Regions from separate parts of the Robbsia sp. KACC 23696 genome, predicted to be linked through region 1. Evidence: riboswitches for the same ligand, from Rfam matches in the RefSeq annotation. Region 1 holds a riboswitch; the other holds the start of a gene.

Region 1 (14,961 bases):
TGCTGGGCACCCCGCGCGACGCGGACAGCGTATCGAAGACGGTGCAGGCGGTCGGCCGCCGGTATGTCGCCTGGTTCAACCGGCGCTACGGCGCGGCGGGCGCGCTGTGGGATGGCCGCTATCGCGCAACGGTGCTCGATCCCGATGCCTATTTGTTATCGACGAGCATATTGATCGAAGCCGCTGCCGAGCCCGCGCTGCCTCAACTGAGCGCGCACCGACAGCAGGAAATCGCCCACGCGGCGGCCGGCGCCCCAGCGGCCGACGCCCTAACGACCGGCGCCGCAATCGGTGACACGTCGGACGGCAAGTCGTCGGGCGTTACCGTGGCGCGTGTCGAAGCACGCAGAGCGGAGGGATCGAGCATCGATACCCTGTCCGGGCCCCGGAAGTCGAGCTATCCCCATCACGCCGGCCTCGCGATCGACCCCGCGATCACCGACCACGCCTTGTACTGGGCGCTGGGCAACACTCCGTTCGAGCGCCATCGCCGATACCGCGCGCAAGCCGAGCAACCGCTCGACCCCGCCGCAAGCGCGCAGGCCCTGGATGCCGCGCGCAAGGGTTGGGTCCGTGGCAACGACGCATTTACGCAACGATGCGAACGACTCGCTAATCGCCGTCTGACACCACTTCGGCGCGGACGCCCCAAAAAAGTGAATAATGACGATGATTTAACGATGTGACCCTAATTTATAATGCGCCACTTTGGGGCAAATGTAATATTAGGGTCAGAACGTGTTAAATCTTTTGTCCTCTGCTAGGTGATCGCTTATATTGCGAGTTCCCACGGTTGTGTCCGCCTATTCGATACCGGGGTGTCAGGCGCGCGCGCCGACGCCTCAGGGGCCGGATTGTCGATGACGCCGCTGCCGTGGTCGGGATGGGCTTTCGAGTCTGACCGGGCAGGTTTCCCGCGGCGCGCCGCGCCAGTCATGGATTGGCAGGCGTTGCAAGCACGCTGAGCAGTGTTGATAAAAACGGCCGTCGCCCTCGCATTTCGCGGTGTCGGCCTCCAAAACGGTGTCCCCAATGAACGATCAAACGCAACCGCAGGTCGGCTTGCCGACCGCCACCGGCCTCTACGATCCGGCGAACGAACACGACGCCTGCGGCGTCGGCTTCGTTGCCCATATCAAGGGTCGGAAGAGCCACGACATCATTCAGCAGGGCCTGAAGATCCTGGAAAACCTGGATCACCGGGGTGCCGTGGGCGCGGATCCGCTGATGGGCGACGGTGCCGGCATCCTGATCCAGATTCCGGACGCGTTCTACCGCGAGGAAATGGCGAAGCAGGGCATCGTACTGCCGCCGGCCGGCGAGTACGGCGTCGGGATGATCTTCCTGCCGAAGGAACATGCGTCGCGTCTGGCCTGCGAGCAGGAACTGGAACGCACCGTGAAGGCCGAGGGCCAAGTGATATTGGGCTGGCGCGACGTGCCGGTCGATACGTCGATGCCGATGTCGCCGACGGTCCGCACCAGCGAGCCGCTGATCCGCCAGATCTTCATCGGGCGCGGCCAGGACGTGATCGTGACGGATGCGCTCGAGCGCAAGCTGTATGTGATCCGCAAGACCGCCAGCCACCGTATCCAGGCCTTGAAACTGAAGCACGGCAAGGAATACTTCGTGCCGTCGATGTCGGCGCGCACGATCGTCTACAAGGGCTTGCTGCTGGCCGATCAGGTCGGCGTCTACTACCGCGACTTGCAGGACGAGCGCAGTGTCTCGGCGCTGGCCCTGGTGCACCAACGTTTCTCGACGAACACGTTCCCGGCATGGGAGCTCGCGCACCCGTATCGGATGATCGCCCACAACGGCGAAATCAACACGGTCAAGGGCAATGTGAACTGGCTGTCCGCTCGCACGGGCGCGATTTCCAGCGCCGTGCTCGGCGACGACCTGAAGAAGCTCTGGCCGCTGATCTATCCGGGTCAGTCCGACACCGCGTCTTTCGATAACTGTCTCGAATTGCTCGTGATGGCCGGCTATCCGCTGGTCCACGCGGTGATGATGATGATCCCGGAAGCCTGGGAGCAACACGCCGAGATGGACGCGAACCGTCGCGCCTTCTACGAATACCACGCGGCAATGATGGAGCCGTGGGATGGCCCCGCGGCCATCGCCTTCACCGACGGTCGTCAGATCGGCGCGACGCTCGACCGTAACGGTCTGCGTCCGGCGCGTTATTGCATCACCGACGACGACGTCGTGATCATGGCCTCGGAAGCCGGCACGCTGCCGATTCCGGAATCGAAGATCGTTAAGAAGTGGCGCCTGCAGCCGGGCAAGATGTTCCTGATCGACATGGAGCAGGGCCGCATCATCGGCGACAAGGAACTGAAAGACAACCTGTCGAATGCGAAGCCGTACAAGAGCTGGATCGAGGCGGTTCGCATCAATATCGACGAAATCGATCTGAAGGGGCCGGCGCTCGCCGCTGTCGCCTCGGACGCGCCGGTGCTGCTGGATCGTCAGCAGGCGTTCGGCTATTCGCAGGAAGATTTGAAGTTCCTGCTGGCGCCGATGGCGCAGAACGGCGAGGAAGCCATCGGTTCGATGGGCAACGACTCGCCGCTGGCGGTCATGTCGAACAAGGACAAGACGCTTTACAACTACTTCCGTCAGTTGTTCGCGCAGGTCACCAACCCGCCGATCGATCCGATCCGCGAAAACATGGTGATGTCCTTGGTGTCGTTCATCGGCCCGAAGCCGAACCTGCTCGACACGAACAACGTGAACCCGCCGATGCGGCTCGAAGTGTCGCAGCCGGTGCTGGATTTCGAAGACATCGAGAAGATCCGCAATATCGAGCAGTACAGCGGCCACAAGTTCCGCTCGTACGTGCTGGATATCTGCTATCCGGTGGCATGGGGCAAGGAAGGCATCGAAGCCCGCCTCGCCTCGCTGTGCGCGGAAGCGGTGGACGCGGTGCGTTCCGGCTTCAATATCCTGATCATTTCGGACAAGCAGGTCAGCGCGGAAAACGTCGCGATTCCGGCGCTGTTGGCCACCTCGGCCGTGCACAGCCACCTGGTGGGCAAGGGGCTGCGGACCAGCACGGGCCTCGTCGTCGAAACCGGTTCGGCGCGCGAAGTGCATCACTTCGCGCTGCTCGCTGGCTATGGCGCGGAAGCGGTGCACCCCTACCTGGCGATGGAAACGATGGCCGCGCTGGCACGCGAACTGCCGGGCGATCTGTCGGCCGAGAAGGCGATCAAGAACTTCACGAAGGCCGTGGGCAAGGGCCTGATGAAGGTCATGTCGAAGATGGGCATTTCGACCTATATGTCCTACACCGGCGCGCAGATCTTCGAAGCGATCGGCCTGTCGCAGCAATTGATTTCGCAGTACTTCCGTGGCACGGCGTCGAACGTCGGCGGCATCGGCATCTTCGAAGTGGCCGAGGAAGCGGTGCGCATGCACCAGAAGGCCTACGGCAACGATCCGGTGATGAGCAACATGCTCGATGCCGGCGGTGAATATGCGTTCCGGATCCGTGGTGAAGACCATATGTGGACGCCGGACGCGATCGCGAAGCTGCAGCATTCGACGCGCGCCAATTCGTATCAGACGTATAAGGAATATGCGCAGCTGATCAACGATCAGAGCAAGCGCCACATGACGTTGCGTGGCCTGTTCGAGTTCAAGGTCGACCCGACGCGCGCGATCCCGCTCGACGAAGTCGAGTCGGCGAAGGACATCGTCAAGCGCTTTGCGACTGGCGCGATGTCGATGGGCTCGATCAGCACCGAAGCGCATACGAGTCTGGCGATCGCCATGAACCGGATCGGCGGCAAGTCGAACACCGGCGAAGGCGGGGAGGACGTGCGTCGTTATCGCAACGAGCTGCGCGGTATCCCGATCAAGGCCGGCGAAACGCTGGCCGGCATCATCGGTCATGACGCCGTCGTGCGCGATATCCCGCTGCAGGAAGGCGATTCGCTGCGCTCGAAGATCAAGCAGGTGGCATCGGGTCGTTTCGGCGTGACCGCCGAATACCTGGCCTCGGCCGATCAGATTCAGATCAAGATGGCGCAGGGTGCGAAGCCCGGCGAAGGTGGCCAGTTGCCGGGCCACAAGGTCAGCGACTACATCGGCAAGCTGCGTTACTCGGTGCCGGGCGTCGGCCTGATCTCGCCGCCGCCGCACCACGACATCTACTCGATCGAGGACTTGGCGCAGCTCATCCACGACTTGAAGAACGTCAATCCGTCGTCGGACGTGTCGGTGAAGCTGGTGTCTGAAGTCGGTGTCGGCACCGTGGCCGCTGGCGTGGCGAAGGCGAAGGCCGATCACGTCGTGGTGGCGGGGCATGACGGCGGCACCGGCGCATCGCCGCTGTCGTCGATCAAGTACGCGGGTTCCCCGTGGGAGCTGGGTCTGGCCGAAACACAGCAGACGCTCGTGTTGAACCGTCTGCGCTCGCGGATTCGCGTGCAGGCCGACGGTCAGATGAAGACGGGCCGCGACGTGATGATCGGCGCGCTGCTGGGTGCCGACGAGTTCGGTTTCGCGACGGCGCCGCTGGTCACGCAGGGCTGCATCATGATGCGCAAATGCCACTTGAACACCTGCCCGGTGGGCGTGGCGACGCAGGATCCGGTGCTGCGCGCGAAGTTCACGGGCCAGCCGGAACACGTGATCAACTTCTTCTTCTTCATCGCGGAAGAAGTGCGTGAAATCATGGCGCAGTTGGGCTTCCGCACGTTCGAGGAAATGATCGGCCGCGTCGACCTGCTCGATACCCGCAAGGGCGTGGAACACTGGAAGGCGAAGGGCCTGGATTTCGCGAAGATCTTCTCCGAGCCGGCCGCGCCTGCGGATGTGCCGCGTCTTCATGTCGAAAATCAGAATCACGGTCTCGACAAGGCGCTCGATCATGTATTGATCGAGAAGGCCCAGGTTGCGCTGGAGAAGAAGGAGCACGTGTCCTTCATCCAGCCGGTGCGCAATCGCAATCGGACCGTGGGCGCGATGTTGTCGGGCGTGATCGCGAAGCGTTACGGTCACGAAGGCTTGCCGGACGACACGTTGCATATTCAGCTGAAGGGCACGGCGGGGCAAAGCTTCGGCGCTTTCCTGGCGCGTGGCGTGACGCTGGATCTGGTGGGCGAAGCGAACGACTACGTCGGCAAGGGCTTGTCCGGCGGCCGCATCATCGTGCGTCCGACCAATGACTTCCGTGCGAAGGCCGAAGAGAACATCATCTGCGGCAACACCGTCCTCTACGGTGCGATCGAAGGCGAAGCGTTCTTCCGCGGTGTCGCCGGCGAGCGTTTCGCGGTGCGGAACTCGGGCGCCACGGCGGTCGTCGAAGGAACCGGCGACCACGGTTGCGAGTACATGACGGGCGGGACGGTCGTCGTGCTGGGCGAGACGGGTCGGAACTTTGCGGCCGGGATGTCGGGCGGTGTCGCCTACGTCTACGATCCGGAAGGCTGCTTCCCGATCCGTTGCAATATGTCGATGGTGGCGCTGGATCCGATCCTGCCGCGCGGCGAGCAGGAACGCACCGTCGACAAGGCCTTGTGGCATGCGGATCAGACCGATGAAGCATTGCTGAAGGGCTTGGTCGAGCGTCACTTCCAGTTCACCGGCTCGCTGCGGGCGAAGAGCCTGCTGGAGGATTGGGACGCGGCGCGCCGTCAGTTCGTCAAGGTGTTCCCGACCGAGTACCGTCGTGCGCTGGGCGAGTTGCATGCACGCCGTGCGGCAGCGGTGGAAGTGGCCGGGGCGGAAGGCGAGGCGGGTGCCGACAAGGCGGCCAAGACCGAGAAGGGCGGCAAGGCGGGCAAGTCCGGCAAGTCGACGGTGGTGGCCTGAGGCCTAGGCCCGAGCTTGTGTCCCGAGGCCGTGGCCTCGGGCGAGATCCCCACGATCCAGAAAAAAGCGCGCGGCTACCGCGCATCGGCGGTCCGACATCGGACGCCGGCGCCCTCCGGAAATCCGGGGTAGTCCGGGCGCGATGAACAGGGGGTGCATGATGGCGTCAGAACGCTCGCACCCTGTGTTCCTCGCGCGCGGTGGACCGTACCAGCACAACGCATGACCTGCATTGATTGAGAAAAAAATGGGCAAGGCAACCGGTTTTCTCGAGTTCGACCGACTCAGCGAACACTATGAAGCGCCGCAAGCGCGCTTGAAGCACTACAAGGAATTCGTCTTCGCACTGAAGGACGACGAAGCGAAACAGCAGGGTGCGCGATGCATGGATTGCGGCATCCCGTTTTGTAACAACGGCTGCCCGGTGAACAACATCATCCCGGACTTCAACGACCTGGTGTATCGCCAGGATTGGAAGTCCGCGATCCAGGTGCTGCACTCGACGAACAATTTCCCCGAATTCACGGGACGAATCTGCCCGGCACCGTGCGAGGCGGCCTGTACGCTCGGCATCAATGACGACCCGGTCGGCATCAAGTCGATCGAGCACGCGATCATCGATCGTGCCTGGGCCGAAGGCTGGGTGGCGCCGCAGCCGCCGGCCGTCAAGACCGGCAAGAAGGTAGCCGTTGTCGGTTCCGGCCCGTCGGGTCTGGCCACCGCGCAGCAATTGGCGCGCGCCGGCCATGATGTGACCGTCTTCGAGAAAAACGACCGCCTGGGTGGCCTGCTGCGCTATGGCATTCCCGACTTCAAGCTGGAGAAGTGGCTGATCGATCGCCGCGTGCGCCAGATGGAAGCCGAAGGCGTGGTCTTCAAGACGAGCACCTTCATCGGCAAGGACCCGCTGCCGGCGACGATCGCCAATAACGCACGCGACACGATCACGCCGGACCAACTGCGCGAGCAGTTCGACGCGGTCGTGATCGCTGGCGGCAGTGAAACGCCGCGTGACCTGCCGGTGCCGGGCCGTGACCTGGAAGGCGTTTACTACGCGATGGAATTCCTGCCGCAGCAGAACCGTGTCGAAGCCGGCGACAAGCTGACCGACCAGACGCTGGCCACAGGCAAGCATGTTGTCGTGATCGGCGGTGGCGATACCGGTTCGGATTGCGTTGGTACGTCGAACCGTCATGGCGCGACCAGCGTCGCGCAGTTCGAACTGATGCCGCGTCCGCCGGAAGAGGCGAACAAGCCGCTGGTCTGGCCGTACTGGCCGACGAAGCTTCGCACGTCGTCGTCGCACGACGAAGGGTGCGATCGCGACTGGTCGGTCGCGACCAAGCGCTTCGAAGGGAAGAACGGCAAGGTCGAGAAGCTGGTGGCCGCGCGCGTCGAATGGAAGGACGGCAAGATGCAGGAAGTGCCGGGCTCGGAATTCGAAATGAAGGCCGATCTGGTGCTGCTGGCGATGGGTTTCGTATCGCCGGTGCAGGCAGTGCTGGACGCGTTCGGTGTCGAACGGGATCCACGCGGCAATGCGAAGGCACGGACCGACGATGCAGATGGCGTGCAAGCGTACGCGACGAACGTCCCCGGCGTGTTCGCTGCAGGCGATATGCGTCGCGGGCAGTCCTTGGTGGTGTGGGCGATTCGTGAAGGCCGTCAGGCCGCGCGGGCCGTCGATACCTTCTTGATGGGCGCGACCGAACTGCCGCGCTAAGCGTTACGCCGCGACAGGCGGTTGAAAAAACCGCCCGTCGCGTGAACGGCACCCCAGGGCTTGGACACTTATCCAAGCCCTGGGGTTTTTTTATGCCCGCAGCGCTCAGACCGAGAATTCCGCTGCCTTGTCTTCGTCGACGGCGCCATCGTGCGCGGTCTTCAAATCGAGAAACTGGTGGTGGAAGACGTTCAGCGTATCGCGATGCCCCACGCTGACGATCGATGTATCGGGCAGGCGATCGATCAACGTCTGATACAACATCCCTTCCGTCTTCGTATCGAGCGCACTGCTGACTTCGTCGAGGAAAACGACATCGGGGGCTTGCAGCAACACGCGGGCAAATGCGACCCGTTGCTGTTCGCCGGGCGACAGGCGTCGCGCCCAGTGCGACGATTCGGTCAGGTGCGCGGCGTAATCGCCGAGCTGGCAGAGTTGCAGCGCCTCACGGCATTGCGCGTCGGTGAAGGTTTCCTGATCGGACGGATAGCTGAGCGCCGCTTTCAACGTATCGATCGGCATATAGCTTTGCTGCGGAACGAAGAACAGCTTGGCACCGGCCGGAACTTCGATGATGCCGCCGCCGAACGCCCATAGGCCCGCCATCGCACGCAACAGCGTGCTCTTGCCGCAACCCGATTCGCCACGGATCAGCCAGCGCGCGCCTTTCTCGATATGCAGATCCGGGACATGCGTCAGGGTGCTGCCGTTAGGCAGCGCCAAGACCAGCCCCTTCGTATCGATCGACGCGTTCGCGGTCCGGTGCAGATTGATGCCGCCGGACAAGGTCGCCGGCGATTCCGTTTCGAGGAAGTGCTGGTCGTCGATCGCGCGATTGAATTCACGCAGCCGGTTCACCGTCGCGCGCCAGTTTGCCAGCGTGCCGTAACTGCTGATGAACCAGGACATCGAATCGCTGACGGTGCCGAATGCGCTGGAGATCTGCATCAAGGTGCCGAGCGTGAAGGTGCCGGCGAAATACTGCGGAGAGGCCGCGACGATCGGGAAAATGATCGCGATCTGCGCGTAGAGCGAGTTCACCAGCGTCAGCCGCTTCGTCAGCCGCATGATCATCCGCCAGTTGTCGCGGATGCGCGAGAATGCCGTCTTTGCGTGGCCGCACTCGGTTTGCGCTCCGTCGTAGAGCGCGATCTGCTCGGCATTTTCGCGCAGGCGCACGAGCGAGAAACGGAAGTCCGCTTCCACTCGCTGCTGCTGGTAGTTGATCGTTACGAGCGGCCGGCCGGCGCGGAACATGATGAAGGTGCCGACGATCGCATAGAGCAATGCGGTCCACACCATATAGCCGGGAATGTGAAGCTGCACGCCACCCAGCGAGAACGACAGGGCACCCGCGACGCGCCACAAGATATTCGTAAAAGAGAAGAGCGTGACCAGCGTCGAGAGAAAATCCAGCGACAAGGCCAGCGTCGCATGAGCGAGGCTTTGCAGGTCGTCGGTGACCCGTTGGTCGGGGTTATCCGCCAGTCGGTCGCGTTCGATGCGATAGAACGCATGGTCTTTCAACCACCGCTGCATGTAATGATTCGTCAACCACTGCCGCCACTTGAATTCGAGCATCTGGCGGAAATAGATCCGATAGATCGCAATCAGGATCATCGGGAAGACGAGATAGCAGAAGATCAACAAGGAGTGCCAGAAGGCGTTGGCATCCTTGCGCTGGATCGCGTCGTAAAAGGTCGCGTTCCAGCTGTTGAACTGAACATTCAACCAAACCATCGTCATATTCATCACGATGACCAGGGCCAGCAATCCGCGTGCGGACCACCGCTGCTCGGAGACCCAGAAAGGCCGTATCAGGCTCCATGCGGAGATTGGTTTGTCCTGCACGATGATCAGTTCCTCCAATAGGTCATGGGGGCGGTGATGCGCCGGGCCGCCGGGTGTGGCGCATCTGTTGGGCCCGCTGAATAAGACAGGATAAACCTTGGCCCATTGTTTGTTGAAATTCTTAAATAGAGATTAAGTCGTGCCGCGTCTGGATAAGGCGGCACGATTTTGCTGTCGGATGGGTAGACATCGCGGTGCCGCATCGCGCAAAGGGGGCGGGCAGCGTGGCGCTGTCCGTTCCGTCGGTTTTGTGCTGTAATAGGCGGACATGAAACAGGGGTGCTGCGGCCGGCGCGAGGTGAGCGACGGGATGCGGCTGAGAGAGTCCCTTGGCACCCGATCCGGATAATACCGGCGAGGGGAGTTTTCCATTGTGCGCCATGATCGGTCCAGACCCGCCCCCGTGCGGTGAGCGACCCATTGATTGCCGCACGTCTACTCGCGTGTCCGCACGCGGCCAATACGTCGATTCCGGACGTTCTCATCCGCTTCCCGTTTTTCCTCGTCTCATGCCGCCGTGCGGCGTGTCTGCGATCGTGCATGACACCGCGTTGCCCCGCGGGACGAGTCGATGTCTACCAATATTCCACGGCCGGGTGCCGTGTCCGATGTGGCGATCGCCGGCGCAGGGCTGGCGGGGCGCCTGCTTGCCTGGCGCCTGGCGCGCGACGGCGTGCGCGTGGCGCTCTACGAGCGGGCGGCGGCCGACGACGCCAATAGCGGGAGCGCGGCGTGGGTTGCCGCGTCGATGCTGGCGCCGCTGACGGAGGCTGCCGTCGCCGAGCCGTTGTTGGCGTCACTCGGCGCCGCGTCGCTGCAGCGTTGGCCGGAATGGCTGGCGCAACTGCCGCTGCCGGTCTTTTTTCAGCAAAGCGGCAGCTTGGTCCTGTGGCATCCCGCGGACCGGGCCGACGCCGACTTGTTCGCGCGCCGCGTTCGCGCCAATGCGCCTGCCGCCTTGTTGGCCGGGGGCATGGAGGCCGTCGATGGCGCCGGCATCGATGCCCTGGAGCCGGCGCTGCGTGGGCGTTTCCGGCAAGGATGGTGGATGCCGCACGAAGGCCAGCTCGACAATCGCGCCTTGCTCCGCGCGCTGGACCAGGCGCTAGACGACGTCGGTGTGCAACGTTTCCATGGCGTGACGATCGAAGACGGGCGTTGGCCGAGCGCTGCGGTGTGCGTGGATTGTCGCGGATTGGGGGCAAAGCCCGCGTGGCGCGGCTTGCGCGGGGTACGCGGCGAGGTGGTGCGCGTGGATGCGCAGGCGATTGCCTTACAGCGTCCCATTCGCTTCCTTCATCCGCGCTATCCAATTTACATCGCGCCCAAGGAGAACGGCCGCTTCGTCATCGGCGCGACCGAGATCGAAAGCGACGACGCCTCGCCGATGAGCGTTCGCTCGGCGCTCGAATTGCTGTCGGCGGCTTTTGCCGTGCATCCGGCATTTGGCGAGGCGCGTATCGCCGAGTTGAACGTGCAGTGCCGTCCGACCTTGGATCACCATCGCCCGGCCATCACGATGCGCGGCACGCGGGTGGCGATCAACGGGCTGTATCGCCATGGCTTCATGATCGGCCCGGAGGTGGTGTCGCAAGCGCTTGCCCTGGTGCATGCCATGCTGGCCCGACCCGATCGCATTGTCGATGCCAGTGCCGCCCAGGCCGTCTGGTCGGCCCAGCGCGCGGCGTCGCCCTGGCCTGCGCTGTTTGCCGATGCGGCTTCTTCCCACTATTCCGACCCCGTACCCCGCTGAGCCATGGATATCTTGATCAACCAACGGCCCTTTGCCATCGACGACAACGCCAATGTGGCCGACGCTTTGCAGGCGTTCGGCGCCAAGCCGCCGTTCGCCGTAGCGGTCAACGGCCAATTCGTCGCGCGTAGTCGCTACGCCGCGCAGCCGCTGTCTCAAAACGATCGGCTCGATGTCGTGCAACCCGTCACAGGAGGCTGAAATGTCCACCGACCCTACTGCTTCGTCCCGTCTTGGCATGCTCGACGATGCCACGCCGTCCACACCATCCACGCCGTCGCCGATGACGCTCTATGGCGTTCCGTTCGAGCGTCGCTTGTTGTTGGGAACGGCACGGTATCCATCGTTGGCGACCTTGCTGCGCGCGATCGAGGTGTCCCGCCCTGCCATGATCACGGTCGCGTTGCGGCGCCAGATGGCCGGCTTTAACGCTGCGCCAAACCCGGGGGCCGATGCCGATGGTCGTCAAGACGGCGCGGCCGCGCCCCAAGGCGCGGATTTCTACGCGGCGCTGCGGCGTACCGGGGTGCCGCTGCTGCCGAACACGGCCGGTTGTCAGTCCGTCGACGAGGCGGTGACCACGGCGCAGATGGCCCGCGAGCTGTTCGATACGGATTGGGTCAAGCTCGAGTTGATCGGCGACGACGTCACACTGCAGCCGGATTCGGTTGCCTTGATCGAAGCCGCTCGGATACTGATCGACGACGGTTTTCGCGTGCTGCCGTATTGCACCGAAGATCTGGTCGTGGCACGTCGGCTGATGGATGCCGGGTGCCAGGCCTTGATGCCGTGGGCGGCGCCGATCGGCACCGGACGTGGCGTGGCCAATCCTTATGCAATGCGGCAATTGCGGGATCGTTTGCCGCCTGAGCTGCCCTTGATCGTCGATGCCGGGCTCGGGGTGCCATCGCACGCCTGTCAGGTCATGGAGTGGGGCTTCGACGCCGTGCTGTTGAACACGGCGGTGTCGCAGGCGGACGATCCGGTGCGGATGGCGGCGGCCTTTGCCGCGGCGGTCGATGCCGGACGGATGGCCTGGCAGGCAGGGCCGATGCCGGTGCGGGACGCCGCGCAAGCCAGCACGCCGATGGTCGGGATGCCCTTCTGGCATCAGGCGGGGGCGTGACCGATGACGGCGTCTCTCACTCCGTCGGACAGGATTGCCCGCATCGATGTCGTCGAACCGGAGGGGCGCGCGACGCGGTTTTTTCTCGGCGCCTGGCCGACACGGACGCGCTTCACGTCGTTCACGTCGGCGCCCACTGAGGCATCAATCGGTCGTGATGTCCTGGTCCTGATGAGCGCCGATGGTTCCGCCGCGGCGCACTATGCGGCGCGGCAGGATGCGCTTCCCGAGGGCGCGAGTGCGCCGGGCCATTTCGCCGTGATCGATGCGTCGACGTCGAATGTCACGCGTCTGCTGCGCGATGGCTGGGAATTTTTTTACGAGGCACCGCGCGGCGCGGGCGAGGCCTGGCTCCATCGCTGCGCGGCATGGGTCGCGTCGGGCTATGCGCTGCACGACGCTTTGTGCCTGGCGTTGGCGCAGGTCGCGGTGGCGGAGGGGGCGCCGCTTGCCGGTGTCGATGCCGAGGACGGGGCAAGGCAATATGTCGCCGACGTCTTGCGCGACGGGCCGCCCCCCTTGGCCGCATTCCCGGGCGTATCAACACCGCGCCGCATCGCCGGCCGGCCGGCGGACGAAAAGGTCGCCGAGTCGCCGTTCGACGAACGGTCCGCATTGGTCGTGCTTCCCCTCGCCGAGACCGAGGCGACCGACGAAGCAGACGAAGCAAACAAGGGCGGCGCTGCGACCGACGATCACGCGGCGAACGATGTAAAGCCGGCGCCGGCATCTTCCAGAACGGAGACGCGACTTGGCATACCGTCGTCGCTGCCCGACTTTCCACGGTGCCGCGCGCCGCTGGGCCTCTATCCGATCGCGCCGAGCGCCGATTGGGTCCAGCGTCTGATCGATGCCGGCGCGCGTACGATTCAGCTGCGCATCAAGTCGGACGCGTCATCGCCAGCGGCCGAGCGTGCGGAAATCCAGCGTGCGGCCGCGTATTGCCGCGCGGCATCGGCGCCGATCCAGTTATTCATCAATGACCACTGGCGCTTGGCTATCGATGCCGGCGCCTATGGCGTGCACTTGGGGCAGGAGGATCTGGCGGCCTTGCCGCATTTCGCGCTCGACGCAATCGCTTCGGCGGGACTGCGACTCGGCCTGTCGACCCATGGGTATTATGAGATGCTGTTGGCGCTGCGATTCCGTCCCAGTTACATCGCCTGCGGCCCGGTGTTCGCGACGGCGACGAAGGCGGTTGCCGTCCCGCCCCAAGGCTTGCAACGGCTTGCGGCTTACTGTCGCTTGCTTCACGACGCGCAGCCGCCGGTCCCGGTCGTGGCGATCGGCGGCATCGGTCAGGCCCAGCTGGCGGCGGTTCGTGCCGCCGGCGCCGATTCGGCGGCCGTCGTCAGCGCACTGGTCAATCGCACGAATGCAATGGACGGAAACGCGCTGACGCACGGTGTCTCAGCACTACAAGCCGCTTTCAAAGGATAATAAGACTTTCGCCGCGACGCAGCATAATGAGGCCTGTCTGAAAGGATGTGCCTTCGGACGCTAGAAAAGGGTCGATTTCGCCCCTTTAACGTGCTGCTGACGGTCGATTTCGAGGATTTCAGCGCGGTCGACCATGGCGGCAATCGGCGGTGTGATGCGGCGAATTCGCGCGCGGCGACGGCATTCCGACCGCCGGGCGCGGCGAATCTCGGGCATTCGCCAGGGAAGCGCCGGGCCTGCAAGAGTCGGATAATGGGCGATGGCCTATAATGCCGCACGCACCGGTGTACTTGCCGGCGAATGCGATGCGAACGCGTCGTATGCCGCGACTTCTATGCAGGTCGCTTGATTTTAATCGTTCGAACCGAAATGAGGAATGGTCCGCGCCGTGCCCATCGTTAGTTCCGAAACCGTCCTTGAATTGCGTGATGTCGCATTCGGCTATGGGGATCGCCCCGTTTTGTCGGGGCTGAATATGCGCTTTCAGCGTGGTCAGGTCGTCGCCGTCATGGGTGGATCCGGCTGCGGTAAGACCACGGTATTGAAGCTCGTCGGCGGTTTGGTGCGTGCAAACAGCGGCGAGGTGCTTGTCGGCGGACAGGATCTTGGCGGCCTGAACGCGAAGGCGCTGTATGCGGTGCGCCGTCGAATGGGGATGCTTTTCCAGTTCGGCGCGCTGTTTACGGACATGTCCGTGTTCGACAATGTCGCTTTCCCTTTGCGCGAGCACACCGATCTGCCGGAAGCGCTGATCCATGATCTCGTCTTGATGAAGTTGAATGCCGTGGGATTGCGCGGCGCACGCGATCTGCGTCCGTCCGAAATCTCGGGTGGGATGGCGCGTCGGGTTGCCCTGGCGCGGGCGATCGCGCTCGATCCCCAAATCATGATGTATGACGAACCGTTCGCGGGACTCGATCCGATCTCGCTCGGCATCACGGCGAATCTGATCAAAACGTTCAATCAGGCCCTGGGCGCGACCTCGATCCTCGTCACGCATGACGTGCCCGAGTCGTTCGCCATCGCCGATTACGTCTATTTCATCGCCAACGGCGGGATAGCCGCCGAGGGCACGCCGGATCAGTTGCGGGCGTCGAAGGACCCGGCAGTGCGGCAGTTCATCGATGCGGCGCCGGACGGTCCGTTCCGTTTCCACTATCCGGGCGAGCCGATCGACGCGGATTTTGGTCTCGTCGATGCCGCCGCGCGTGGGCATGCCGCCTACGAAAGCGCCGTTCAGGC
Region 2 (14,961 bases), 1.6 Mb from region 1:
GAATCCCCTTCGACATATTCCGAGTGCGAGCGCGTCAGGAGCCCTTCCGGCGAGAAGTTCGGTTCGCCGCCCAGTTGAACAATGCGCTCGGCGAGCATATCCGCGTGTTCCTGCTCTTCGTTTGCGTGTTCCAGGAATTCCGCTGCCACCGGCTCTGCGTGGATGCCCTTCGCCATGAAATAGTGGCGCTTGTAACGCAATGTGCAGACGATTTCCGTTGCCAGCGATTCATTCAACAGCTTCAACACCGTTTCACGGTTGGCCGCATAGGACTCGGTTACCGCACCGTCCTTGATGTGCTGGCGCGCGCGGCGACGAATGGTGTCGAGGTCGATCGAAAAATCGTCCTTGCCGGCCGGGGTCGGGGTTGCCTGCTTGACTTGCTTCAATGCATTAGCCATGACTGCTCCTCAATTCTGTCGGAAATTCTGTCGGTAGGTCTGTGTCCGTCGTGCCCATGCGGTGAACAATCGGCGCGATCCACGTACGCTCGAGCAAGAGTCGCGCCCGCTCGTCCGTGGATCATCGAGAGACCGCTAATCGACAATCTTTTTAGCCACCGTGAATCCGAGCAGCAGGAAGATGACGAACAGCACCAGGAACAGAATGAACAGGAATTTCGCGATGCTGGCTGCGCCCGCCGCAATGCCCGTGAAGCCGAATACGCCCGCTATCAACGCGATGACGGCGAAAATCAGTGCCCATTTCAACATGGTGTACCCCCTTCTCGTTTTTTGGTCTATTGCCGAAACAATGGACCCCATGGTACGGACTCATACCCCTACCGGTAATCGGCGTATGGCCGGTTTTCATGTGGGAATACACCGACACGGCGGAAGGGATATCGCCGGTCCGCCCGCGCTGGCACGACGGATGGCGCGTCAGAATGGTCTTACACGGATATCGGTGTCGGCTGACAGCCTCCCCGCCGCGGACGGGATAGCATGGCCCCAGGTTTCTCCCTGCGCATGAATTTTGCTTGCACAGGCGAGTGAACGACGACGCGGCCATCGATCAGGCGCATCGGCTCGACGGTCCAGCCGCCATTCAGGCGCGATTCCGATCGAAATGATGAAAGGTGAGGTGGATGGCGTCGACGCTCAATAAACTTTGATTCGTCAACAATAACAGGATGAGGAACACACCATGAAGCGTATCGTCGCCCTTTTGCTGCTCTCCGCCACGGCTTTGTCGGTTTTGGCCGGTTGCAATACGGTGTCCGGCGCCGGTCAGGATATTTCGGCGGGCGGTAACGCGCTGTCGAACTCGGCTGAAAAGCACAAGTAATCAGCAACGTGGCGTGTACTAGCGCCATAACGCCGTCGGCAGGCGCTTTCGGCCTAGCGCAGTGCGTGAGACAGAGGAATCGCCAAGACTTACTTAACGCCGGATAGACTCGCGCGACCGCGAAAAAAAGCACGCTTCGTGATAGAGCGTGCTTTTTTTCTTTTTCGTGCAGGCCGATCGGCCGCCCCGAATACCCGCCCTGCCGCGGAGACGCGGGAAACAATCAGGCTGCGATCGCTTGCTTCCGCGCGTTTCTCCGAATTGCCGTGCGGCGCTCCAATTCCTGCATGCGGGCGGCCAATTCGGTCAAATCGGCAGCCTCGGCCAGATACGCCGCATCACGCGCTTCGCGTCGTGCAGCAGCACGCCGAAATACGAGGGCGACAAACGAATCCAGCAGCTTCATGGCAGGCTCCTAGGGAGAGGCGTGACCTCACGGGTTAACCCTATTATAGGGTAATCCCTAGCACCATCGTCAACCAAACAATAACGGTTTGCCGATTGTTTTGTAACAGCGTTGCTTGCCGTCCCGCGGCGCTTTGTGTATTGTCTGCCTATCAACGCGCAGGGGTCCTGCGGCCAGTCTGACTGGCCGACGGTGAGAAATACCCTTCGAACCTGATCTGGATAATGCCAGCGAAGGAAGCGCCTTGGTCTACGAAGGAGTGATTGTGTCGTGCGGTGCAGTGGGAGGGCCTGGCGGGTTGCCGGCTGTCCGCTGTCATTTCATCCGCGCGGACCGATCCGGACCGGCCCTCGATCCGTGGCGTGCCTCCCTTCCTCGACCTTCCGCGCGACCCTTGTCGGTCATCGTCGCGGATTCACGTTCGATCCCCGCTTTTCTCACTGACCTTTGCGCCGCGCGCAGCGCGGCTGTTACGCCTACTTGCGTCCGGCCGCGCCGCGAAAGACCCTGCCGGCGTTCGCGTGCATTTCACGAGTCCGTTCCCGTCAGAGTCGCCTTGCCGATTCGGCGCCGGTGTTGCCGGCGCCTTCCAAACAGAACGGAGCTCCGCGATGCATGCCAAAACCGATTTCCAATCCGCCGACGCCCACGTCGATGCCGCGGCCGTTACGCCGCTGCCGAATTCCCGCAAGATCTACGTCAGCGGCTCGCAACCGGACATCCGGGTGCCGATGCGCGAAATCAGCCAGTCCGATACCCCCGCCAGCTTCGGCGCGGAGCCGAATCCGCCGATCTACGTCTACGACACGTCGGGCGCCTATACCGACGCCGATATTCCGATCGATGTGCGTCAAGGCCTGCCGGCCGTGCGCGCGCCCTGGATCGATGCACGCGGCGACACCGAAGCACTGACTGGACTGAGCAGTACCTTCAGCCAGGAACGCGCTGCTGACGCGCGCACCGCCGCACTGCGCTTTCCCGGCCTTCAGCGTCAACCGCGACGCGCGCGCGCCGGGGCGAACGTCACCCAGATGCACTATGCGCGGCAGGGCATCGTCACGCCGGAAATGGAGTTCGTCGCGATCCGCGAAAACCAGAATCGACTCGCCTATATAGATAGCTTGCGCGCGGCCGGCCCGACCGGCGAAAAAATGGCCGCCCTGCTCGGTCGCCAGCATCCGGGACAGGCGTTCGGCGCCGCCGCCGTCGGTGGCGTGGCCGCGCAGGCCGGCGCGCTGCGATCGATCACGCCCGAATTCGTCCGAGACGAAATCGCTCGCGGTCGCGCGGTCCTGCCGAACAATATCAATCACCCGGAAAGCGAGCCGATGATCATCGGCCGTAATTTCCTGGTGAAGGTCAACGCCAATATCGGCAATTCGGCCGTGACCTCGTCGATCGGCGAAGAAGTCGACAAGATGACCTGGGCGACCCGCTGGGGTGCCGATACGGTCATGGACCTGTCGACCGGCAAGCATATCCATGAAACGCGCGAATGGATCCTGCGCAACAGTCCGGTCCCAATCGGCACCGTACCGATCTATCAAGCGCTGGAAAAGGTAGACGGCAAGGCCGAGGCGCTGACCTGGGAAATCTTCCGCGACACGCTGATCGAACAGGCCGAGCAAGGCGTGGACTATTTCACCATCCATGCCGGCGTGTTGTTGCGCTATGTGCCGATGACGGCGTCGCGGATGACCGGCATCGTCTCGCGCGGCGGCTCGATCATGGCCAAATGGTGCCTCGCCCATCACCGCGAAAGCTTCCTCTACGAACACTTCGAAGACATCTGCGAGATCATGAAGGCCTACGATGTCAGCTTCTCCTTGGGAGACGGCCTGCGCCCCGGCTCGATCTACGATGCGAACGACGAAGCACAGCTCAGTGAGTTGCATACGCTGGGCGAGCTGACGCAAGTGGCCTGGCGCCATGACGTGCAAACGATCATCGAAGGTCCGGGCCACGTTCCGATGCAGTTGATCAAGGAAAACATGGATCTCCAATTGGAGAAATGCCATGAGGCACCCTTCTACACCTTGGGGCCGCTGACAACCGATATCGCCCCGGGCTATGACCACATCACCTCCGGCATCGGTGCCGCCAACATCGGCTGGTACGGTACGGCCATGCTCTGTTATGTCACGCCGAAGGAACATCTCGGCTTGCCGAACAAGGACGATGTCAAGGAAGGCATGATCACGTACAAGCTGGCCGCCCATGCCGCCGATTTGGCAAAAGGCCATCCCGGCGCACAGATTCGCGATAACGCGCTGTCGAAGGCCCGCTTCGAGTTCCGCTGGGAAGACCAGTTCAACCTCGGCCTCGACCCGGACAAGGCGCGCCTGTTCCACGACGAAACGCTGCCGAAAGATTCGGCCAAAGTTGCGCACTTCTGCTCGATGTGCGGTCCGCACTTCTGCTCGATGAAGATCACGCAGGACGTGCGCGCCTATGCGGCCGAACAAGGGCTGTCCGAGCAAGATGCGCTGAAGCGGGGGATGACGCACAAGGCAATCGAGTTCGTCAAAAAAGGCGCCGAAATCTATCAGCCGAGCTGATTACCTGCCGCGCACCGGGATCGTTTATTGCTACACCCTGTCTGCGTGAGGGGCGGGACGTCGACGACCGCTCACGCGTTTGGCGTCTCCGCGCCGCACGACCGCTGCCTGCACCGCCCTGTATGCGCTACCAGCCGGCAGTCCGCCGCGCGTTCAGACGCCTTCGACATAACGCCAAACAATAATCGTCGGATGGAAGACAGGAGTGGAACATGAGAGCAAATCTGGAAAAAGACGGCCGCTCGGCCATGGCGAATACGATGGCACCGGCCGATGCGCGCGCCGCGCGGGCTAGCCAGCATGCCCGTGCCGTGCGTCGCATCGGCGCGGGACTGGCGACGCTCGCGCTCCTAGGCAGTCTCAGCGCCTGCGGCGGCATGACGCCGCGCCAACGCGACACGGCGGTCGGCGCCGGGCTCGGCGGTGCAGCGGGCGCCGCCTTGGGCGGCGGCGTCCTGGGCACCGCCGGCGGCGCCGCGGCCGGTGGTATCATCGGCAATCAGATGGGCAAGTAAGGCGCGTCGCGCGATATAGCCGACAGGCAGTCTCGTCAGGAGCAGCACCGCTGCTCCTGTTTCTTTTAGTACCGCTTTTTTATCCGATGCCGCCTTCCCCTCCCGGCCGTACCGATGCGCCAACGCGCATCGTCCTGGCACCCGACGATTACCATTTCACCGCGATCCGCGCACAAGGCGCGGGCGGACAGAACGTCAATAAGGTGTCCAGCGCCGTCGTCCTGCATTTCGACATCCCGGGCTCGTCCTTGCCCGAGGGGGTCAAGGCGCGGCTTCTCGATTTGTCGGATCGTCGGATCACACGCGACGGCTTGTTGCTGATCAAGGCCCAGACCCAACGGCACCAGGAAGCGAATCGCATCGATGCGCTGGATCGGCTGCATGCGCTGATCGCCTCGGTGTGGTTCGCGCCGACGGTGCGCCGCCCCACCCGGCCGACGCGCGGCAGCGTCCGGCGGCGGCTGGAGGAAAAAACCCATCGGGCAAAGACGAAAGCCCATCGCGGTCAGGTGTCGCTCGATTGAGCGTCGGTATCGCACTGTCTCGCGCCTGAGAAATGCTTTAGACTTGCCCAGAGAGACAGCCGCGCCATCGCGCATTTGCCCGCGCACTTGCCCGATGACCCACTACGATATGATCCATAGCGGCTCTGCCTGATTTATGCGCTATTCGATCGAAATAAGAAAGTTCCTCTACAGCCAGCACCTTTTCAGCGGCTTGCGGATATCGCTCGGCATCGTCCTGCCGGGCATCGTGATGCTCTTCGTCTTCGACGCACAGGAGCTGGCGTTCACGGTGGCCAGCGGTGCCATCGCCGCGAGCGTCGTCGACCTGCCCGGTCCGTTGAAGTACAAGCATAACGAGATGCTGGCCTGCTCGGTGCTCGGCTTTCTCTCCGCCCTGATCACCGGCATCGCCACTGCAAACCCGCTGACACTGTGGCTGACCGTCGTGCCGCTGACCTTCTGTCTGTCGATGATCGTCATGCTCGGCGCAAAGGGTCCGCAGATCAGTTTCGCGACGCTGTACATGATGATCACGACGCTCGAGCAGCACTTGACGCCGCTCGGCGCGCTGGTCAACGCGTCGTGGATGCTCGGCGGCAGTCTCTGGTACACCTATTGGAGCTATCTGCTCAGCCGCACGCAGATTGACCGCATCGAGCGCCAGGTACTCGGCGAATCGGTCTTCTCGATCGCCGACTACTTGCGCGCGCGGGCACGCTTCTATGACCAGGCGACCCGCCTCGAAGACAATTACTCGGAACTGGTCGACAAACAGATCGCCGCCGTCGAGCAGCAGGACGCCGCGCGCGATATCGTGCTTCGACGCCTACCCCGGCTCAAGCGCAGCGACGGCGACCCCCGTCGCGTCCGGTTGTTCAACCTTTTCATCGACGCCGTCGATCTGCACGAAACCGCGATCAGCTCGCACACCGACTACGCGCTGCTGCGCAATACCTTCGGCAACGACAATCCCGACCTGCTGATTTTCTTCCACGATCTGCTGGAGAAATGCGCGGACGATCTGCAGGAAATCGGCCTGGCGATCCTGCAGGACCGCGCATCGGTACAGCGCGTACGAAACCGCGCCGAGTTGCGCGCGATCGAATACGAAATCGACAAGATGCGGCGCCGCAACTTCCCGGCGCGTGACTCCGAAGCCTATGCGGCCGTCTCCGCCACGTTCCGCCGCGTCTGGACCGTCGCGCGGATGATCGATCGCCTGCATCGCGGCACGCGCGAAGCCGACGGCGGCAACAAGACCGAGACCGTGATGCGGGTGGACCAGACGCTGTCGCGCTTCCTCGATAGCCGCCGCATCACCGCGGCGCAGTTGCTGTCGAATCTGACGATGACGTCGCCGCCCTTTCGCCACGCACTGCGCGTGACGCTCGGCGTCGCGGCCGCTCTGGCCTTGGGCAAGCTGATGCAGGCGCTGCTGCCGCTGACCAATAGCTATTGGATCGTCCTGACCACGGTCATCATCTTGAAACCGGGGTTTTCACTGACGCGGCAACGCAATACGCAGCGTATTTTCGGGACCATCCTGGGTTGCGTCGCCAGCGTCGTGTTCCTGCATTTTTTCCATAACCCCGCACTGATCCTGGCCGTCACCTTCGCCTGCATGCTGATGGCCTATTCGCTGTTGCTGATCAATTACGCGGCGGCGGTGGTGTTCATTTCCTCTTATGTGCTGCTGCTCTACCACCTGCTCGCGCCGGTGGGAATGCGGCTGATCGGCGAACGGGCCGTCGATACCATCGTCGGCTGCATGATCGCCGTGGGCATCAGCTATCTGTTTGCAAACTGGGAATATCGTTTGATGGGGCCGACCGTCAAGGCGGCGCTGAAAGCGATCCGTGATTACCTCGACGCCGTGCGACAGGCCAATGCCAAACTGCGGGCGACCGATCTGACGTCGGCGCAGCGCCAGGCGCAGGCGATGGATCGGGATTACCAGTTTCGCCTTGCACGCAAGGTCGTGCATACGACGCACGCCAATCTGGGACAGGCCTTCCGCCGCATGATGCGCGAACCGAAGTCCAAACGCATTTATGTCGCCGAACTGAACGATCTCATCGTCCAATGTCATGCGCTGGCCTCGCATATCACCGCGGCCGCCCCTTTGATGGCCAGCGCCGGCGTTGCCGCGCTACCGACCACCTCCGGCGCCACCTTGCCCGAACGGGCCGAAGCGCATCGCGCCCCCGGCCCCGATGCGAAGGCAGCCAAGGCGACCGACGGCGCGATGCCGGTGGCACTGGAACCCGCCGCTCTCCGCGCCGCGCTGGACGCCATCAGTCATCATCTGGCCGCCGCCGAGGCCGCCACGCTGGAGCAAGCCGCGCCGACGCTACCGGGCGTGCCGCCGATCGGCGTCGATGCCGAAGCGAATCGCGCGATCAGCCGCGCCTTGGATGAAATGGGCGTGGCGGCCGATAAGGCCGAAGCCAACGGCGACGATCCGGCGATGACCGAGGAGCGCGTCAACGATATCAAGCTGCTCGTCTATCAAACCAAACAGATGTTGCGCGCCGCGCTGCTGCTGCGGCGCGATGCCGCAGCGATCCATCTGCCGCTGACGGCGACGGACACGCTGCCGAGCGTCGTCGCTGACACTGAGGCAGACGACCAGCCCGCAACCGCGACGGCCACCGCCGCCGCCGCCGCAACCTCAGTCACGACGGCCAGGGCATCCGCAACGTCGGCACCGCCCGCGGCAGCCGCGGAGACCGGATCGGCTGGAGCCGATGGATCGGATGGATCGACCGCGTCGTCGAGCGCCGCGCCACGCGCGTAAGGCACTGGCGCGCTGGGGCACAGCCTCTACATTTCGCGAACCGGCAGCGCCGTCGAGTATTTGATCTGTTCGATCGCGAAATGGGTCGTCATGCTGCGCATCGTGATCGCGCCTTCCAGTTTCGACAGAATCTCCTTGAAGTCGTCGATTCCGGCCACCGCCAGTCGCAGTAGATAATCGCTGTCGCCGGTCATCCGATACACCTCGACGACCTCCGGGACGTGTGCGATGACTTCCGTGAAGCGCTCGGCCCACTCGGCGCAGTGCCGATCGCTCGTAACGTTGACGAAGGCGGTGGTGCCGACGCCGAGCGCCGTCGCGTCGCATAACGTCACCTGCCGGCGAATCACGCCGGCCCGCTTCAAGCGCTGTACGCGTTTCCAACACGGTGTCTGCGTCAAACACACATGTTGTGCCAGCTCGGACAAAGGCATCGACGCATCCCGCTGCAGCAATTCCAAAATCCGTTTATCCGTGGTATCGAATCGCATCGCCTTTTCCCCCTGGTTGACGTGAACATTTTTTACCAAAACTTGATATTTGGAGGAAGCCCTTGCTCCGATGCCGACCCGTCTGATTCGCCCCGAATGAAATAGCGGGCATACAAGGAAGGATGGCTACAGCACTGTCGCATACTAAAAATCCACCGATTCGTGCTTCCTTAAGCCGAAAAATCGGAAGCAAATGCTCTTACTCGGGCAAAATCTTAAAAAGCACTAAGGGGAGCTTTATCTGCACGGAATGGGGCATTCGCGGACGCCCCGCGCGCGCTCGCACTGCAGGCAAAACACGCCGTGCCATACCCTTGCCGTGTTTTCACTGTAATTTATTGCAAAGCGGGAATAATAGACGTGCAGGAAGGACTTCCGTACGATTTGCGGTTTGCAAGCGGCTTTCAACCCTTCCCTGCTTCACGAATGGGATATCGGCGCACCCGCTTTATTCGATCGATTGACCCGCGGTAACGCGCCAAAGACAGACAACACGATTTGCGATGGACGAAAAAACGCCTGATTCGAACGCTCAACGCCCCGTCGCTTCGCCGGATTCGCCCCCCCAAACCGCGCCCGACGCGCGACTGTCCCGCGACGCATTCCCGCCGCCTCCACCGGCCTCCCGCCCTCCATCCTCACGGCGACGGATCGGCTGGACGATCGGCGGTGTGGTCCTCGTCCTGGCGATCGCCGTGATCGTCTGGCATCCGTGGGGCACGAGCGCGCACCGCGGCGGCCCCGGCGGGCCGGGTGGCCCTGGCGGCGGACGCCGCGGCGCGGCGATGGCGACGAACCAGACCCAGTCGGTCCGCGTCGCGCAAGCCACGACCGGTGAAATCCCGGTGGTTTTCAGCGCGCTGGGCACCGTGACGCCGCTCGCCACCGTGACCGTGCACTCGCAGATCTCCGGCAATTTGATGAAGATCGGCTTCACCGAGGGCCAGCATGTCAAAAAGGGCGACTTCCTCGCGCAAGTGGATCCGCGCCCGTACGAGATCTCGCTGCGGCAGGCCCAAGGGACCCTGCGCCGCGACCAGGCGCTGCTGAACCAGGCCCGGCTCGACCTGCAACGCTACAAGACATTGGTAGCGCAGGACTCGGTCGCACGCCAGACTTACGATACGCAGGCATCGTTGGTACAGCAGTACGAAGGGACGGTGCAGTCGGATCAAGCCTCGGTCGACACGTATAAGCTCGATCTGATCTACGCGAACGTTACGGCCCCGGTCTCGGGTCGCGTCGGTCTGCGTCAGGTCGATGTCGGCAATTATGTGACGACCAGCGATACGACCGGCCTGGTCGTCATCACGCAGACTCAGCCGATGAGCGTGATCTTCACGTTGCCGGAAGACAGTATTCCGACGGTGATGACGGGCATGGGCCGGGACGGCAAATTGTCGGCCTCGGCCTTCGACCGGACCGACTCGCATCAGATCGCCCTGGGCGCCCTGGAAACGGTGGATAACCAGATCGATACGACCACCGGCACGGTCAAGTTGCGCGCCTTGTTCGCCAACACGGACGAGAAGCTGTTCCCGAACCAGTTCGTCAATATCCGACTGCTGGTCAATGTGATCCGCAATGCGACCATCGTGCCGAGCGCGGCGGTCCAGACGGGCTCGATCGGCTCCTTTGTCTATTTGGTCAAGCCGGACAACACCGTCACCGTGCGCAAGATCACGATCGGTCAGGTCGATGGAGAGCGCACGCAGGTGACGCAGGGCCTGCAGGCCGGCGACACCGTCGTCACGGACGGCGTCGATCGTCTGCGCGAAGGCGCCAAGGTGGCATTCGGCAACGCGACCGCGGGGACGACGGCTGCCGCGGCATCGGGCGCCAGCGCAGCCGCGCCGGCATCCGGCGCGTCGGGGGCCAAACGGGCGTGGGGTGCATCCGGCGCGTCCGGCACGCATGCCGGCGGCCATCGCCATCACCGTGCGGCGAGCGACACTGCCGCCGCCAATACCCTGCCTGCTGTCCCGCCTGCCACGTCGTCGCGCCGTAACGCATGAATCCTTCTCGTATCTTTATCCTGCGCCCGGTCGGCACGGCGCTGCTGATGGCGGCAATCATGCTGGCCGGCTTGCTCGGCCTGCATTTCCTGCCCATCTCCGCGCTGCCGCAGGTCGAATACCCGACCATCCAGGTGCAGACGCTTTACCCCGGCGCTAGCCCGGAGGTGATGACCACGTCGGTGACCGCGCCGCTCGAACGACAGTTCGGGCAAATGGCCAGCCTGAATCAGATGTACTCGCAGAGCTCGGCGGGCGCCTCGGTGATCACGCTGCAGTTCGCGCTGGACATGCCGATCGATATCGCCGAGCAGGAAGTCCAGGCCGCGATCAACGCCGCGGGCAATCTGTTGCCGTCCGATCTGCCGGCGCCGCCGATCTATGCGAAGGTCAACCCCGCCGACGCGCCGATCATGACGCTGGCGCTGACGTCGAAGACCCTGCCGATGTCCAAGGTGGAAGACCTCGCCGATACGCGGATGGCGCAGAAGATTTCGCAGGTCGGCGGCGTCGGTCTGGTCAGCGTCGGCGGTGGGTTGCGGCCGTCCGTCCGGATCCAGGCGAATCCGCGGGCGCTGGCGTCCTATGGCTTGAATCTCGACGATCTGCGCACGACGCTGGCCAATCTGAACGTGAATACGCCGAAGGGCTCGTTCGACGGCCCCACGCGCTCGTACACGATCAACGCCAACGATCAGTTGCAAGATCCGGCCGAGTACGACAAGGCGGTGATCGCCTACCGTAGCGGCCGTCCGGTCATGCTGCGGGACGTGGCCACGGTGACGTCGGGCCCGGAGAACCGCTATCTGGCCTCCTGGATGAATGGCACGCCGGCCATCATCATGAACATCCAGCGTCAGCCCAGTGCCAATGTCATTCAGACCGCCGCCGGCATCCAGGCATTGCTGCCCAAGCTGAAAGCCACGCTGCCGGCCGATATCGATGTGCACGTGCTGAGCGATCAGACCGGTTCGATCAAGGCATCGGTACGCGACGTCCAGTTCGAATTATTGCTGTCGATCGCGCTCGTGGTCGCCGTGATCTACGTTTTCCTCGGTAGCCTGACGGCCACGTTGATTCCGTCGCTGTCGGTGCCGTTGTCCCTGGTCGGTACGCTGGGCGTGATGTATCTGTTCGGCTTCTCGCTCGACAATCTGTCCCTGATGGCCTTGACCATCGCCACCGGCTTCGTCGTCGACGATGCGATCGTGATGATCGAGAACATCGCGCGCTTCGTCGAAGAAGGCGATACCCCCTTGCATGCGGCACTGAAAGGCGCGCGTCAGATCGGCTTCACGATCATCTCCCTGACCGTGTCGCTGCTCGCCGTGCTGATTCCGCTGCTCTTCATGGGCGACGTGGTCGGTCGCCTGTTCTACGAATTCGCGGTGACGCTGGCGGTGACCATCGTCATCTCGGCGGTCGTCTCCCTGACGCTGGTCCCGATGCTGTGCGCGAAGTTGCTGCGCCCGGCGCCGTCGCACGATCGCGATGCCGACGGCGCGCTGCTGCCGCGCAAGCCGTCGCGCTTCGAACGCGCGTCGCACCGTTTCTTCGAGCGAATGATCGGCGGCTATGACCGGATGTTGAAGGTCGTCCTCGATCACCAGCCGCTGACCTTGCTGGTGGCGGTCGTGACGCTCGTGCTGACGGTCATCCTGTATATCGTCGTGCCGAAGGGCTTCTTTCCGGTCCAGGATACTGGGCAGATCCAGGCGACGTCGGTGGCGGGACAGTCGATTTCCTTCAAGGCGATGTCCGAGCGACAAGAAGCCCTCGCTGCGGCGATCCTGCAGGATCCCGACGTAGAGAGCCTGTCCTCCTATGTCGGCGTCGACGGTACCAATGTGACGCTGAACAGCGGACGTTTTCTGATCAATCTGAAACCGCGCGACTCGCGCACCGCGAGCGCCTCGGAGATCATCCGACGCCTCGACAGCAATACGTCGAAAGTGGCCGGCATTTCGCTGTATATGCAGCCGGTGCAGGATCTGTCGATCGAATCCAGCAGCGGGCTGACGCAGTACCAGTTCATCCTGCAAAACACCAATGCCGCGCTGTTCGATACCTGGGTGCCGAAACTGATCGACAAGTTGTCGGCCTCGCCGGCCTTGGCCGATGTCAGCAGCAATCTGCAGCAAAAAGGCAAGGCGGTCTATATCGATATCGATCGCGCGACGGCGGCACGCTTCGGCATCACGCCGGCCACCGTCGACAACGCGCTGTACGATGCCTTCGGTCAGCGTATCGTGTCGACCATCTACACGCAGTCGAACCAGTACCGCGTGATTCTGGAGGCCTTGCCGTCGCTGCAGCAGAGCGTCGAGGCACTCGGCTCCCTGCGCCTGCCCTCCTCTAGCGGTAGCACCGATCAAGTGCCGCTGTCGGCGATCGCCAGCTTCCGCGAACAGGATTCGCCGCTGCTGATCAGCCATCTCGGCCAGTTCCCGGCCGCGACGATCGCGTTCAATCTGGCACCTGGTGCCTCGCTCGGCGAAGCGGTGAAGGCGATCAAGCAAGCGGAACAGGACCTGAACCTGCCGGACTCGTTCACGACCAATTTCCAGGGCGCCGCCCTGGCGTTCCAATCGTCGCTGGGCAACGAGCTGTTCCTGTTGCTGGCGGCGGTGGTCGCGATGTATATCGTCCTCGGCGTGCTCTACGAGAGCTTCATCCATCCGATCACGATCCTGTCGACGCTGCCGTCGGCCGGCCTGGGCGCGCTGCTGGCCTTGATGCTGACCGGCAACGACCTCGACATCATCGCGATCATCGGCATCGTGCTGTTGATCGGGATCGTGAAGAAGAACGCCATCATGATGATCGACTTCGCCTTGGATGCGGAACGCGAGGAAGGCATGTCGCCGCGTGAGGCGATCCATCGCGCCTGCCTGCTGCGGTTCCGGCCGATTCTGATGACGACGATGGCGGCGCTGCTGGCCGGCCTGCCGCTGATGCTCGGCACCGGCGCCGGCTCCGAGTTGCGGCATCCGTTGGGCGTGACGATCGTCGGCGGCCTGATCGTCAGCCAGTTGCTGACGCTGTTCACGACGCCGGTGATCTATCTCTGGTTCGACCGGATGGGCGAGCGCCTGCGCCACCGCTTCGGCCGCGACCGGAAAAACGGCCCGGCGTCGGATTCCGACGATGGCCCGGTAGGAGGCAATGACTTCCCGAGCGGACGGGACGCACGATGAATATGTCGCGGCTTTTCATCATGCGACCGATCGGCACGACCTTGCTGGCGCTGGGCATCGCGCTGTCCGGCATCTTCGCGTTTTTCAAGTTGCCGGTCGCGCCATTGCCCCAGGTGGACCTGCCGACGATCGTCGTGCAGGCGCAGATGGCGGGCGCCAGTCCGGAAACGATGGCGACCAGCGTCGCCAGCCCGCTCGAACGTCGCCTCGGCGCGATTGCCGACGTCACTGAAATGACGTCGATGAGCAATACCAGCCAGTCCCGGGTAATCCTGCAGTTCAATCTGAGCCGCGATATCAACGGCGCCGCGCGCGATGTCCAGTCGGCCATCAATGCCGCGCGCGCCGACCTGCCGACGAGCCTGCGCTCGAATCCGACCTATCGCAAATTCAATCCGGCCTCGTCGCCGATCCTGCTGGTGGGTTTGTCCTCGGACACGCTCTCCGCGGGACAGCTCTATGACCAGGCCGATACCGAGGTGGCGCAGGCGCTGCTGCAGATCGAAGGCGTCGGCAATGTGGACATCGCCGGCAGCGCCCTGCCCGCCGTTCGCGCCGAGATGGACCCGCAGAAACTGTTCCATTACGGCATCGGTTTCGAGGACGTGCGCGCGGCGCTGGCCGCCGCCAATGCGAACAGCCCGAAAGGCGGCTTCGATGCGGGCGACCATCGTTATCAGGTCTATACCAACGACCAGGCGACGAAGGCGGCGCAATATCGCGACATGGTGGTGGCCTATCGCAACAACGCGCCAATCCGCCTGAGCGATCTCGGACAGGTTGTCGACTCGGTCGAGGATGTCAACAATCTCGGTCTGTCGAACGGCAAAAACGCGGTGATCCTGATCGTCTTCCCGCAACCGGGCGCGAACCTGATCGATACGGTCAAGCGCATCCGCGCGCGGATGCCATCGCTCGTCGCCGGATTGCCAAGCGATGTCGACGTGAAGCTGACGCAAGATCGCACGACGACGATCGCCGCCTCGCTGCACGACACGGAGCTGACGCTGCTGATCGCCGTGGTGCTCGTCGTGCTGGTGGTGTTCGCTTTCCTGCAGGACTGGCGCGCGGTGGTGATCCCGGCGGTGGCCGTGCCGATCTCGATCATCGGCACGTTCGGCGCGATGTATCTGCTGGGCTATACGCTCGACATTCTGTCCTTGATGGCGTTGACGATCGCTACCGGCTT

What was found. Region 1 has a riboswitch for thiamine pyrophosphate ahead of ABEG21_RS13900 (FAD-dependent oxidoreductase). Riboswitches for the same ligand answer to the same signal wherever they lie in the genome.
Region 2: it holds a riboswitch for thiamine pyrophosphate, as region 1 does, so the genes downstream of both, thiC (phosphomethylpyrimidine synthase ThiC) here and ABEG21_RS13900 (FAD-dependent oxidoreductase) in region 1, are expected to answer to the same signal.

What each region holds. Positions count from the first base shown of each region.
Region 1 is NZ_CP156626.1:3,300,825-3,315,785, reverse strand. Features, by position in the region: gene ABEG21_RS13920 (transposase) at 1-686, shown strand, start outside; partial or broken gene ABEG21_RS13915 (glutamate synthase-related protein) at 1,033-5,718, shown strand; gene ABEG21_RS13910 (glutamate synthase subunit beta) at 6,074-7,549, shown strand; gene ABEG21_RS13905 (ABC transporter ATP-binding protein/permease) at 7,655-9,400, opposite strand; TPP riboswitch at 9,666-9,780, shown strand; gene ABEG21_RS13900 (FAD-dependent oxidoreductase) at 9,972-11,153, shown strand; gene thiS (sulfur carrier protein ThiS) at 11,157-11,354, shown strand; gene ABEG21_RS13890 (thiazole synthase) at 11,392-12,279, shown strand; gene ABEG21_RS13885 (thiamine phosphate synthase) at 12,283-13,719, shown strand; gene ABEG21_RS13880 (hypothetical protein) at 13,780-13,935, opposite strand; partial or broken gene ABEG21_RS13875 (ABC transporter ATP-binding protein) at 14,096-14,911, shown strand.
Region 2 is NZ_CP156626.1:1,720,006-1,734,966, reverse strand. Features, by position in the region: gene ABEG21_RS07235 (ferritin-like domain-containing protein) at 1-401, opposite strand, end outside; gene ABEG21_RS07230 (DUF1328 family protein) at 537-713, opposite strand; gene ABEG21_RS07225 (entericidin A/B family lipoprotein) at 1,147-1,287, shown strand; gene ABEG21_RS07220 (DUF3563 domain-containing protein) at 1,511-1,693, opposite strand; TPP riboswitch at 1,844-1,949, shown strand; gene thiC (phosphomethylpyrimidine synthase ThiC) at 2,305-4,251, shown strand; gene ABEG21_RS07210 (glycine zipper 2TM domain-containing protein) at 4,512-4,766, shown strand; gene arfB (alternative ribosome rescue aminoacyl-tRNA hydrolase ArfB) at 4,853-5,290, shown strand; gene ABEG21_RS07200 (FUSC family membrane protein) at 5,427-8,069, shown strand; gene ABEG21_RS07195 (Lrp/AsnC family transcriptional regulator) at 8,096-8,560, opposite strand; gene ABEG21_RS07190 (MdtA/MuxA family multidrug efflux RND transporter periplasmic adaptor subunit) at 9,232-10,575, shown strand; gene ABEG21_RS07185 (MdtB/MuxB family multidrug efflux RND transporter permease subunit) at 10,572-13,772, shown strand; gene ABEG21_RS07180 (efflux RND transporter permease subunit) at 13,769-14,961, shown strand, end outside.